Regions from separate parts of the Paenibacillus sp. FSL E2-0201 genome, predicted to be linked through region 1. Evidence: a T-box and tRNA genes for the amino acid it is inferred to sense, from the RefSeq annotation. Region 1 holds a T-box; the other holds one or more tRNA genes.
What was found. A T-box is a leader RNA that pairs with one kind of tRNA and senses whether it is charged. The one in region 1 lies ahead of argS (arginine--tRNA ligase), so its partner is inferred to be a tRNA-Arg.
Positions count from the first base shown of each region.

Region 1 (6,563 bases):
CTCCCGTTGCACCTGTACTTCCCGTCGCCCCCGTATCTCCTGTGGCACCGGTTTCTCCGGTAGCTCCTGTATAACCTATATATTCACTATACAATTCAGAGTATACAAGCCGATGGGCAGTCACTAATTGGCCTGTGCTGCTTTTCCCCCAAACTGAGACTTGAATTGGATCGTCTATCTGAGCTGATGTTGTGAATAAAAATTCGAATGAATCAAAATCTGCATAATAATCTTTCGTTAGCACTTGATTAGGACCCACAGTATGAAGTTCACTAACATATAGTGTTCTTGTACCGTTCATATAGTAGCCTTCGATTTGAATCATAGCCGCAGAAACATCGCTCTGATTAACAAGCTTAATAGTAACTAGCTGGGTGGGTCTTTCTCCGCCTACCAGATTGTTTTCTATAGGTCCAGTAGATAAATAACTCAAGTTATCAACTCCTTTTATTTTTAAATAGATTGCCTACAAAAAGATTGTCCTGCAAAAACTCTAAATAGTTGCGTTACTATAACATTCCTCCGATCTACTCTAAATTCGCTAGCAATGAGCCTATTATATTTTTCAGTTAGAAATTTCCGGCTCTTAATAGTAATATTCTTATCTTGATTTAAGGTGTGGACATCCATCAAAAGCTACTACTATACATATTAAATACTTATAAAAACTCTGAACATCTATCGTCATTCAATAGGCTGTAGATCTTAAGAGCATTAATCTGTTCTTCCCATAACATGTCTCATTAACAAAACAGAGGATAGCTCAGGAACCTTATTTACGCTCCAGAGTATCCCCTCTTTTTACCATCAAACTACGTGAATAAATTAAGTCAATTCATGAACAGACCAAACGATACCCGCTGTGTTAGCGCCGCCCAAATCCAAAGGAACCGTCAAGCCATTTGACACATAGAACAAACCAATAACATCACCTGCTGTCAGTGCAAATTCACCAGCCAACGTTACAGTCCCGCTTCCCAAAATAGCTCTCAAAGTTAGAATAAGCGCAACATTCACATCCAACACTGGAAATAATCCACTAACCAGATTTGTTGTTGTTGGAGAAGTTCTCTGAACTACGAAAGCTGGATTGATCGCACTGCCGAGACTAATTGAGATTGAGGCAGTTGTGGAATAGTTGATAGTAGCTTCAATTGAATATCTGCCGGTTGTCGGAATGGTATAATTGCCCCCAACTTCGTCGAAAGTCGGGCTATCATAAAATGGTGTTGTTACAGTCCAACCTGTTATTTGTGAGGAAGTGGAGACCGACAATGAAGATTTAAATGCCGAAAATCCCTCTTGTTGAATATTCGGACCCGTGACTCCTGTAGCTCCGGTAATACCTGTTACTCCAGTTACTCCTGTTGCTCCTGTTGCTCCTGTTGCTCCTGTTGCTCCTGTTGCTCCTGTTGCTCCTGTTGCTCCTGTTGCTCCTGTTGCTCCAGTCGCTCCGTCTGCTCCAGTCGCTCCTGTTACTCCATCTGCTCCTGTTGCTCCGGTAACTCCAGTTGCTCCTGTTGCTCCGGTAACTCCAGTTGCTCCGGTAACTCCAGTTGCTCCTGTTGCTCCATCTACTCCGGTTGCTCCAGTCGCTCCTGTTACTCCATCTGCTCCTGTTGCTCCTGTTGCACCAGTCACTCCGTTTGCTCCCGTTGCTCCTGTTGCTCCTGTTATTCCAGTTGCTCCTGTTGCACCAGTCACTCCGTCTGCTCCCGTTGCTCCTGTTGCTCCTGTTACTCCAGTCACTCCGTCTGCTCCCGTTGCTCCAGTTGCTCCTGTTACTCCAGTCACTCCGTCTGCTCCCGTTGCTCCAGTTGCTCCTGTTACTCCAGTCACTCCGTCTGCTCCCGTTGCTCCAGTCACTCCGTTTGCTCCCGTTGCTCCAGTCACCCCGTCTGCTCCTGTTGCTCCAGTCACTCCGGCTGCTCCCGTTGCTCCAGTTGCTCCGTCTGCTCCCGTTGCTCCAGTCACTCCGTCCGCTCCTGTTGCACCAGTCACTCCGTTTGCTCCCGTTGCTCCTGTTGCTCCTGTTGCACCAGTCACTCCAGTCGCTCCGTCTGCTCCTGTTGCTCCAGTCACCCCATCTGCTCCAGTCGCACCTGTCACTCCGTCTGCTCCCGTTGCACCTGTCACTCCGTCTGCTCCAGTCACTCCTGTCACTCCGTCCGCACCTGTCACACCTGTCGCTCCTGTTGCACCAGTCACTCCGTCCGCTCCTGTCACTCCGTCTGCTCCCGTTGCTCCAGTCACTCCGTTTGCTCCCGTTGCTCCAGTCACCCCGTCTGCTCCCGTTGCTCCAGTCGCTCCGTTTGCTCCCGTTGCTCCAGTCACTCCGTTTGCTCCCGTTGCTCCCGATGCACCTGTCACTCCGTCTGCTCCAGTCGCTCCTGTCACTCCGTCTGCTCCCGTTGCTCCAGTTACTCCGTCTGCTCCTGTTGCACCAGTCACCCCGTCTGCTCCAGTCGCTCCTGTCACTCCGTCTGCTCCCGTTGCTCCAGTTACTCCGTCTGCTCCTGTTGCTCCAGTCACTCCCTCCGCACCTGTCACTCCGTTTGCTCCCGTTGTTCCAGTCACTCCGTCTGCTCCAGTTGCACCTGTCACTCCGTCTGCTCCCGTTGCTCCAGTCACTCCGTCTGCTCCAGTCGCACCTGTTGCTCCGTCCGCTCCCGTTGCTCCTGTTGCTCCAGTGACCCCGTCTGCTCCATCAGCTCCTGTTGCACCTGTCACTCCGTCTGCTCCCGTCGCTCCAGTCACTCCGTCTGCTCCTGTTGCTCCAGTCACTCCGTCTACTCCTGTTGCTCCAGTCACCTCGTCTGCTCCATCAGCTCCAGTCGCACCTGTTGCTCCAGTCACTCCGTCTGCTCCCGTTGCTCCAGTCACTCCATCTGCTCCTGTTGCACCTGTCACTCCGTCTGCTCCCGTTGCTCCAGTTGCTCCGTCTGCTCCCGTTGCTCCAGTCACCCCGTCTGCTCCATCAGCTCCAGTCGCACCTGTTGCTCCAGTCACTCCGTCTGCTCCCGTTGCTCCAATCGCTCCGTCTGCTCCTGTTGCTCCAGTCACTCCGTCTGCTCCTGTTGCTCCAGTCGCTCCGTCCGCCCCTGTCGCTCCAGTTACTCCAACTGTTGCACCGAGTAATTCAGAATGAACAAGTCGGTGAGCAGTCACGATTTGACCTATACTATTTTTTCCCCATACTGAAATTTGAATAGGATCATCTACCAGGCTTAAAGTCGTAAATATAAATTCAAATCCATCAAAATCTGCATAATAATCTGATGATATTACTTGTTCAGGCATAACGTTAAAAAGTTCACTAACATATAAAGTTCTTGTCCCATCTATATAATATCCTTGGACGAGAACCGTAGAAGAAACAACATCGCTTTGGTTATCGATTTTGATCGTAACATGTTGAGTAGGTCGTATACCTCCCACCATGGTATTATCAATCGGCCCGGTAGATAAATAGCTCAATTTCTCAACACTCCTTTAGATTATTGCTGAATATTTTTCCCACGCTGCTATTCGATGAGGATCTACTAATTGCCCCGAAGCCTGTTTTCCCCAGACCGAAATCCCTACCTCTGCTTCAACCTCGTCTACTGTTGCAAACACAAATTCAAATACATCTAAATCAGCAAAATAGTTCCTAGTAAGAACTTGGTTAGGTGCGAGATTTAGCATTTCATTCACGTACATCGTTCTTGATCCATTTAATAAAAAGCCTTGAATGACAAAATTATATGGATTAAGAGAATCACGGTTAACTACTTTTACTGTTACGATTTGAGTCTGTCTGACCCCCAGAATTGAAGTATTATCTATAGGTCCAGTTGAATATAAAGCCATCTTTATTCACTCCTCTCTCCCACTGCAGTTTGAAAGATTACAAACTATAACACTAGTAACATGGTTCATAATTAATAGCTCTATATAGTAATATTCTGTATTTAAAATTAATGTGTGGACATTTATGCAAAGGAATTGCCATTCGAGTAATGACTACCTTCTATACTTTGAATTCGCAATCTACTAATCGAACAATCTAATACTCAAACATCTTCTAGATTTCACTGAGTAACACACCCTATTGCTTTTTTCGAAATATTCGTTATACTGATAAAAATTATTCAAGCATCGATGAGCGGGAGAGTAGTTAACGTGTTCTAGTCCTCAGCGAGCCGGGTAAGTGTAAGCCGGCACAGATCACCTAATGAAGCGCACCCGTGAGATGGACTTCTGAACCCAAGTAGGAAGCCCCGGCTAAAGACCGTTATCCTGTAAGGTGGCTAAACGTCTGTTTAGCAACGAGAGTGGTACCGCGAGCGCTTAAGCCCTCGTCTCTTTTGAGACGAGGGCTTTTTTGTATTTTCTAAGGAGGGTATAACATGTTAAAGCAAATCATCAAAAACAGCATTGAACAAAGTGTAAAAAAAGTGTTCCACAGCTTAGATATTTCCTACCCTAAGGATGTTGCTATTCTAATCGAACAGCCAGCGAATCTGGAGCATGGTGATTATTCCTGCAATATTGCTATGCAGCTAGCTAAAACCCTGCGCAAATCTCCTCTCGTCATAGCCGAATTAGTAAAAACAGAAATTAAACTACAAGAGAGTTACACAGGTCTTTTACAAAAAGTCGAAATAGCTGCTCCTGGTTTCATTAATTTGTATATCGATTGGCAGGTGTGGGCTAAACATTCCTTTGATCTACCTGACAGCACAGGGGAAAAGGTCATCATCGAGCACACTTCCATCAATCCCAATAAAGCTGCTCATGTAGGTCACCTGAGAAATGCTTGCATCGGCGATACACTAGTCAGAATAATGAAAAGAACCGGATATAATGTTGAGGTCCATAACTACGTTGATGATCTGGGCAACCAGCTGGCTGATACAGTTGTAGGTTTATTAAATGTACCTTTGGAAGGAGATCATCAACGCTTCGGTGATTATTGCTGGGATCTTTATGCCAAAGTGAACAAAGAATATGCACGGAATCCAGAGATGACACACAAGCGCACGGATATGCTGCATGCTCTTGAACAGGGTGACGGCAATGAGGCGTGGCTGGGCAACCTAGTCGCTGAACGTATCGTGAGAGAACATGTAGCGGAAATGAAGCGTTTTGGTATTCATTATGACCTGCTGGTATGGGAGAGTAATATTTTAAAAGAGGGATTCTGGACAGCCGCATCTGAGCGATTGAAGCAAACGGCAGTTTTTGTACAGGAGACTGAAGGTAAGCTTGCGGGATGCTGGGTGCTAAAGCAAGGGACAGACGTAAACAATGAAACGGATTCCGAGGATCATCAGATGGATAAGGTGCTTGTGCGTTCGAATGGTATTTTGACGTATACAGCCAAAGACATTGCTTATCATCTCTGGAAATTCGGTCTACTAACCAAGGATTTCACCTATAGTGAATTCTCATCCGGCTTATGGACCACAGGATTAACTGGAACCCAAGAGCCTTATGGACATGCAGACCGTGTCATTAACGTGATTGATTATAGACAGGAATATCCGCAACAAATGGTTAAGCAGGCTTTAAGCGCACTAGGTTATAACGATCAGGCAGAAAAGCTCCATCATGTAAGTTACGGTGTTGTTTCTCTTAGTCCGGCCTCAGCTGCTGAGCTGGGAATAAATATTTCAGAAGGAAAATCTTCTTATGCCATGTCCGGACGCCAAGGAATTGGCGTAAAGGTGAGCGATTTAGTGAAGCTTATGGAACAGAACATAGAACATTCGCGCTCCGATAAAGAGGGGCTTTCCAGCCACATCATTGCAGCTGCTGCCATTCGTTATTATCTGCTGCGGTTCAATCTGGGAACGGAAATCGTGTTTGATTTCAAACAAGCTACAGAAATATCCGGGAATACCGGGGTTTATCTGATGTACACCTATGCTCGTGCTAGCAGTGTTTTGAGCAAATCTACAATCCCATTCAGCACAGACGCCTCAGTACTTCAATTCCCTATCGAAATGGAAAAAGCAGAACTTGCTCTCCTGAGACAGCTTAGCCTCTGGCAGGAAACATTGTATTCTGCCAGTGTAGAATTGACGCCGAATATACTCTGTACCTACGCGCATACCTTAGCCACACTCTTCAATAACTTCTATTCTTTATGTCCGATTTTAAAAGGTGAGGCAGGAACCATTGCCTTTCGTCTCTGGCTCACTTCGAGATTTAAGGACACTTTAGGGGATGTACTTGAAGTGCTTGGGTTACCGACACCGAGCCGTATGTAGCACAAAAAAAGGGCAATCTCCACGCTTATCACGGAGATTGCCCTTCAAATAATATGATCTTACTTATAAATGTCTATCACATTTCCAGCTTCCACGCAGAGACGATCAAAGTCTTCGCGCTTGATCCGGATACCGCCACTACGGTAACGATTAAGCGTATCTTCCGCTTGCACTTCCGTACCGTTAACAGTAATCCGACTGTTGTCAGAGCCCGTAAGGTGATAAATAAATTCTACCTTAGTACCGGCATACTCAAAGCTAAAGTGCATTCCATCCAGTGACTCCGGCAGAATTGGGTCGATGATT
Region 1 covers NZ_CP150154.1:5,442,556-5,449,118, forward strand. The annotation lists gene NSU15_RS24570 (exosporium glycoprotein BclB-related protein) at 1-433, opposite strand, end outside; gene NSU15_RS24575 (calcium-binding protein) at 826-3,477, opposite strand; gene NSU15_RS24580 (hypothetical protein) at 3,493-3,852, opposite strand; T-box leader at 4,135-4,351, shown strand; gene argS (arginine--tRNA ligase) at 4,392-6,257, shown strand; gene NSU15_RS24590 (cellobiose phosphorylase) at 6,317-6,563, opposite strand, start outside.

Region 2 (6,563 bases), 1.5 Mb from region 1:
AAAAAGCCCCTAGGGGCTTTTTTTAATACCAAAAAATAGATTTACGTGTGCAACATTTACCAAAAAGACTCGTCTAGAGGATAATAACAAATCACAAAAGATGAAAGGGGCTGGCAAATATGAAAGGTTTGGTTAAAAAGATTGGTTCAGTGTTGATCGTAGGGAGTTTGTTAATTGGAGGGATTAGCATGAGTGGTGCCTTCCAAGGTCCTGCAAAGGCTTACGCAGATGAAGTGCAGAAAAATGTCGTTAGTGTAGTAGGTAAAGGTGAATTGTCCATCAAGCCGGATATTGTATACTTGTCCATCGGTGTAGATACTACGGCTGCAACTGCACAAGAAGCGCAAAAAACAAATGCTGCTAAAATCCAAAAGATCACTACACTACTGAAAGGGACTTGGAAAATCGCAGACAAGGATATTCAAAGTACCCAATTTTATGTGCAACCCAACTATAGTTATAGCGAAAAAGATGGACAGCAAGTGAAGGGATACAACGCGAATCATACGCTGTTAGTGTCTTATAGAGATCTGACCAAGGTTGGTGAATTGCTGGATGCTGCATCTGCGGCAGGGGCAAATAATATCGGAAATGCACGTTTTTCAGTGGAAGATACTTCTGCCTTTGAAGCTCAGGTGATTGAAAAGGCGATGGCGAACGCAGATGTTAAAGCAGGAGCTATTGCTAAGGCAGCTAGACGTAGCTTGGGTCAAGTAATCACAGTCAGCCAAAATGATGGTAATGTTACTCCGGTTTATTTTGAGCAGAATCTAAAAATGGAAATGGCTGCAGCAGATGCTGGTGCAAGCACATCCGTTCAACCGGGAGTAGTTAAAGTTACAACACAGCTGAGCGTAATGTATGAATTGAAATAGTAGCAGAACAAGATGTGTGTAGAGAGGAGAGGTGCTCTTCCGCTAGTAATAATGCGGGGCGCCTCTTTTTTTGTGTAAAATCGCTAAGATTATGTTTAATAAACTGGAAAGGGGAGGAAAAATATGATGATGAATATCTCAAAAGAAATAGTACGCAAATGGGGCATAGGCTTGATGTCGGCGGGGTTATTGCTTGGTGGTGGATTACTGCCCGTTGAGACTGGTTATGCAGCATCGGATCAGACAAAGAGTGAGGCTATTGCTTCACGTATAGTTTTGAAGGCAAACGGGATGATTTCTCAGCAGACAGGTATTTTGCAGGAAGGGAAGGCATGGGTACCGATCACCTTTATGCGTGATGTGCTGCGATTACCACTTACTTATGATAAAAAAGAAAATGCATATACGATTGGAAAGGGAACGACAAAAACTAAGTTCATGTTATCTAGCTATGGAAATTCTATTTGGGTGAACAATTATTACATTCGAGAATATGAAGGAAAGCTAATTAACAATCGGTTTTATGTTCCATCAGGCCTGTTGAATGATTATTTGGGCTATAAAGTGGATTGGAGTCGGGACTCTGGTAGGCTGAACGTGATGAACAGACCACTGAACGTGCTGACAGTAACCACTGAAACCTATGCTAAGGATCGGCAAGAGGCTTTTATCCAGCTTGATTATCCGAGGATCAGTGGATTAAGTAATTCCAATGCGCAGCAGGCAATTAATAATACCTTGAAGGAAAGTGTTACGAAATTTGCGGCTGCTGCAGATCAGGATATCTCCGATCGGACCGGGGCAGAGCCTAAGTATACCTATGATATAGATTATGTGGTGACCTACAATCAGGATGGTGTGATCAGTTTAGTGATGTCACAGTATAGCGATACGGGCGGCGCTCATGGAATGACTAATCGTGAGGCATTTACTTTTTCACTTAAGGATGGCAAACGTCTATTGCTGGGTGATTTGTTTGGTGCTAATCCCAACTACAAACAACAGTTAAATGCCAAGCTGAACAGGCTGGTAAAAGCGGAGGAAAGTTATTTGGGAGGATTCAACGGATTGAATACGGAGAAGTATTTTTATCTGAAGGACGATAAGGTTGTTTTATTCTTCCAATTGTACGAATATACAGCTTACGCTGCAGGGTTCCCGGAATATACCTTTACTTTCAAAGAACTGTTGCCGGAAGGCGGTAGCCCATTTGCTGCAGTAAAATAAATAGAGAAGTCGTAACCGCTAGTGTTACCACTGGACATCTCCCCCTTACCAGAATCATCGCTAATTCATATGCTAAAGGGAGTAACTAGTTTATGAACGGGGGAGAGCTATGAGCTATCAATATACTGCAATTGGCGATTCCTTGACGACTGGATTTGGCGCTCTGCCAGGTAACGGTTTTGTACCGGTATACCGTAGAATGGCAGAAGGGAGACTGCGTTCTAATGTAGTCTCTACGAATTTAGGCGTGAATGGATTGACTACTTCTGAACTGGAACAGCGGTTACGTGGGAGTTCTATGACTCGCGAGGCTATACGAGCAGCCGACATCATCACTTTATCCATTGGTGGCAATGATTTAATCCATGCTGCGAAGGCTGCAGCTAGACAACCTGAAAATTTATCAAAAGAGCTACGAAGATCACTACAGGAATGCAAACAAAATTTTGCTGCAATTATGAGTATTCTCTTTCAATTGAAGGCGGGAACGCGTAGACCTTTTATCATTCGAATTGTGGGATTGTATAATCCCTATCCTCAGGTAGTAGGCGCTACAGAGTGGGTTCGGCAGTTTAACGGTTATGCCTCGCAGTACAGTAGCCGAGTATGTGGATTTGCATCTATCTATAATGAGTTTGCAGGAAATGAGAGAGGGCTATTATCGATTGACCACTTACATCCGAATGGCCGAGGCTACCGTGTGATTGCTGAGAAACTCGATGCACTTGGATATGGCGGTTTGATTTAATTGAGATTCGTATGAAGTGGTGGTCTGAAAAGTAAAGAGGCTGTGCGCTAACCATCAAGTGGATAGGGCACAGCCTCTTTGTGTTGTTTTATAGCTTACACACCGCTAGGCAGTGTTTTCTCGATGACTTTATCAACGATACCGTAAGCTGCCGCATCTGCAGCAGTCATGAAGTAATCACGATCTGTATCCTTCTCAATACGTTCTAGCGGTTGACCCGTACGTTCTGCAAGAATACGATTCAACTTATCACGCAATTTGAGGATACGGCGGGCACGGATTTCGATATCCGTTGCTTGACCTTGAGCACCACCCAGAGGTTGGTGAATCATGATCTCACTGTTAGGCAGTGCGAAGCGTTTGCCTTTAGCGCCAGCGTTAAGCAGGAATGCTCCCATGGAAGCTGCCATACCTACACAGATGGTGGAAACATCCGGTTTAATGTACTGCATTGTATCAAAAATAGCCATACCTGCAGTAATGGAACCGCCGGGGCTATTCACATAAAGGTGAATGTCCTTATCCGGATCTTCGGCAGCCAAGAACAGCATTTGTGCAATGATAGAATTGGCTACCACGTCATTAACCTCCGTTCCAAGGAAAATGATGCGGTCCTTCAGCAGGCGGGAATAGATGTCATAAGCGCGCTCACCGCGGTTGCTCTGTTCTACTACCATAGGAATATAACTCACGTGGAAAACCTCCTTGATATTGGTTCTTCAAATGTATTCATTTTTACTCTTGCCGTATTACCCACATGATAAACAAATTCAAACAAAAAGTCAAAGAAAGTCAAACTTATATTCAAAAAAAAGAGCCGACATGCGGCTCTTTGGTTAAGTAGTAGTATAGATGCTACTAAATTATGTACAAAAGTGAAATTAATGGCGCGCCCGCCAAGAATCGAACTTGGATCTCAGGCTTCGGAGGCCTACGTCATATCCATTGGACCACGGGCGCAACAAAAATGATTATAATACAATTTCTGTGCAATTGCAATGGACAGGAAGAAACGACGTTATCGTCCTTTATTGACGACAACCGTTTCTCGTAGAAATATAAGGATAATATATAACGTGAAACTTATAATTTCTTATATTTTTAATAATGCTATGCACGGGCTCTACCCCTTGTCTTCAAGGTGGACAAGCGTATATTGTCTTTCACTCAGCGATAGAATCTGGATTGTTAATGACAGGTTTTAGGAGCCGTACCTCTTTCCCGATCTTATAAATGTATAAGAAGACAAGCGCTTGAGAATTCTACTCTCGGAAGACTTGCACTTCGAGCAATATTTGGTTAGAATATGAGTGGGACTTAAAAAGTTTACCCGGGACATTTTGAGACCATGAACAAGGGAATAGAGGAAGACGAAGTTGCAGGAGTGAAAGTATGCGTAATTTATTAGATATCCAAAAGCAGCTTCTGCCTGATCTCATGGAAACCCTTAAGAGACGGTACACGATTCTTCATCAGATCATGCTGTCCGATATCATTGGGCGCAGAACGCTTGCCGCTTCGCTTGATATGACTGAGCGGGTACTGCGTGCCGAGACGGATCTTCTGAAATCGCAAGGGCTCATTGAGATCGAGAGCGTTGGCATGCGCATTAGCGCTGCTGGGCGTAGACTGCTTGATTTGCTAGAGCCGGTCGTTAAGAGCCTGTTTGGTCTGGATGAGCTGGAAGAGAAAATTCGGGCAACGTATGGTCTGGATAAAGTTATTGTGGTGCCGGGTGATTGTGAGTCATCGCCGTTCACTAAACGTGAACTCGGCCGAGCAGGTGCAAAAGCGCTGCTCAGTGTACTTCGTACAGATGATATAGTTGCTGTCACAGGTGGATCAACGCTTGCCGATATGGCTGATCAACTGACACCGCCGTTATCCCTTTCCTATAAGAACGCTTGGTTTGTTCCGGCGCGTGGTGGATTAGGAGAGAGTATGGAGATTCAAGCCAACACAATTGCCTCAACAATGGCAAAACGAGTTGGAGCGAATTACCGGTTGCTGCATGTACCTGATCTACTTAGTGGGGATGCCTACCAGTCACTAGCACTTGACTCTAATATTGGAGAGATTGTACAAATCATCCGCAGTTCGCGTATTATTGTACATGGGATTGGGGATGCCATTGAAATGACTCGCCGCCGCAAGCTGGATGAGGCTACGGTCTCAGAGATCCAGGGTGAGGGAGCCGTGGCTGAATCCTTTGGGTATTACTTTAACGAAGATGGTAAGGTTGTCCATACTATGCTTACGATGGGGCTGCGTCTTGAAGATATTGTTCGAACGGAGACAGTCATCGGTATTGCTGGAGGCAAACCAAAGGCCAAAGCTATTCATGCCATGCTGCGTTTCGGGCAGGAGAATATTCTCGTCACGGACGAGGCTGCTGCTGTAGAAATCGGCAAGGAAATCGACAATCAGTTGCAGATATCCTCGTAACACACTAGAACATATACCTTGCATTATACTTAACATTGTTGTCATGACAGGCTTCACGGTCTGTTTTGAATAAATAAAACGAATTCTAGGAGGAACTATTCAATGAGTGTAAAAGTTGGAATTAACGGATTTGGACGTATTGGACGCCTTGCTTTCCGCCGTATTCAAAATGTAGAAGGTATCGAAGTGGTAGCAATCAACGACTTGACTGACGCTAAGATGCTTGCTCATTTGCTTAAATATGATACAACTCAAGGTAAATTCCAAGGTGATGTTGAAGTGCATGATGGCTTCTTCAAAGTCAATGGAAAAGAAGTTAAGGTTCTTGCTAACCGCAACCCTGAAGAATTGCCATGGGGCGACCTAGGCGTTGATATCGTACTTGAGTGCACAGGTTTCTTCACAACTAAAGAAGCAGCTGAAAAACACTTGAAAGGTGGAGCTAAGAAAGTAGTTATCTCCGCTCCAGCTACTGGCGACATGAAAACTGTCGTTTACAACGTTAATGATGACATTCTTGATGGTACTGAGACTGTTATTTCCGGCGCATCTTGCACAACGAACTGCCTAGCTCCAATGGCAAAAGTATTGAACGACAAGTTCGGTATCGTTGAAGGCTTGATGACTACAATTCACGCTTACACTGGCGACCAAAACACTTTGGATGCTCCACATGCTAAAGGTGACTTTAGACGTGCTCGTGCAGCAGCTGAGAACATCATCCCTAACACTACTGGTGCTGCTAAAGCAATCGGTCTTGTTATTCCAGAACTTAAAGGTAAATTGGATGGTGCAGCTCAACGTGTTCCAGTTGCAACTGGTTCCCTGACTGAGCTTGTAACTGTTCTTGATAAGAGCGTTACTGTTGAAGAAATCAACGCAGCAATGAAAGCAGCTTCCGATCCAGACACTTATGGTTACACTGAAGATGAAATCGTATCTTCCGACATCAAAGGTATGACTTTCGGATCCCTGTTTGATGCTACACAAACTAAAGTATTGACTGTTGGCGACAAACAACTGGTTAAGACTGTTGCTTGGTATGACAATGAAATGTCCTACACTGCACAATTGGTTCGTACTTTGGAGAAATTCGCTAAAATCGCTAAGTAATTGACTTGATATAAGCAACATCTATAGAGCGGAAACAGAAGTTCTTTGTTTCCGCTCTTTCTAAATGTATTCTTGTTTCCTGCTAGAAACAATTTTGGGTGTGGAGGAATTAATCATGAACAAAAAGAGCGTCCGTGATGTAGAAGTAAAGGGTA
Region 2 covers NZ_CP150154.1:181,706-188,268, forward strand. The annotation lists gene NSU15_RS00890 (SIMPL domain-containing protein) at 120-875, shown strand; gene NSU15_RS00895 (DUF4163 domain-containing protein) at 999-2,102, shown strand; gene NSU15_RS00900 (GDSL-type esterase/lipase family protein) at 2,212-2,850, shown strand; gene clpP (ATP-dependent Clp endopeptidase proteolytic subunit ClpP) at 2,946-3,542, opposite strand; tRNA gene NSU15_RS00910 (tRNA-Arg) at 3,736-3,810, opposite strand; gene NSU15_RS00915 (sugar-binding domain-containing protein) at 4,243-5,295, shown strand; gene gap (type I glyceraldehyde-3-phosphate dehydrogenase) at 5,398-6,408, shown strand; gene NSU15_RS00925 (phosphoglycerate kinase) at 6,524-6,563, shown strand, end outside.
Region 2: it has a tRNA-Arg gene. The T-box ahead of argS (arginine--tRNA ligase) is inferred to sense a tRNA for this amino acid. The anticodon was not compared.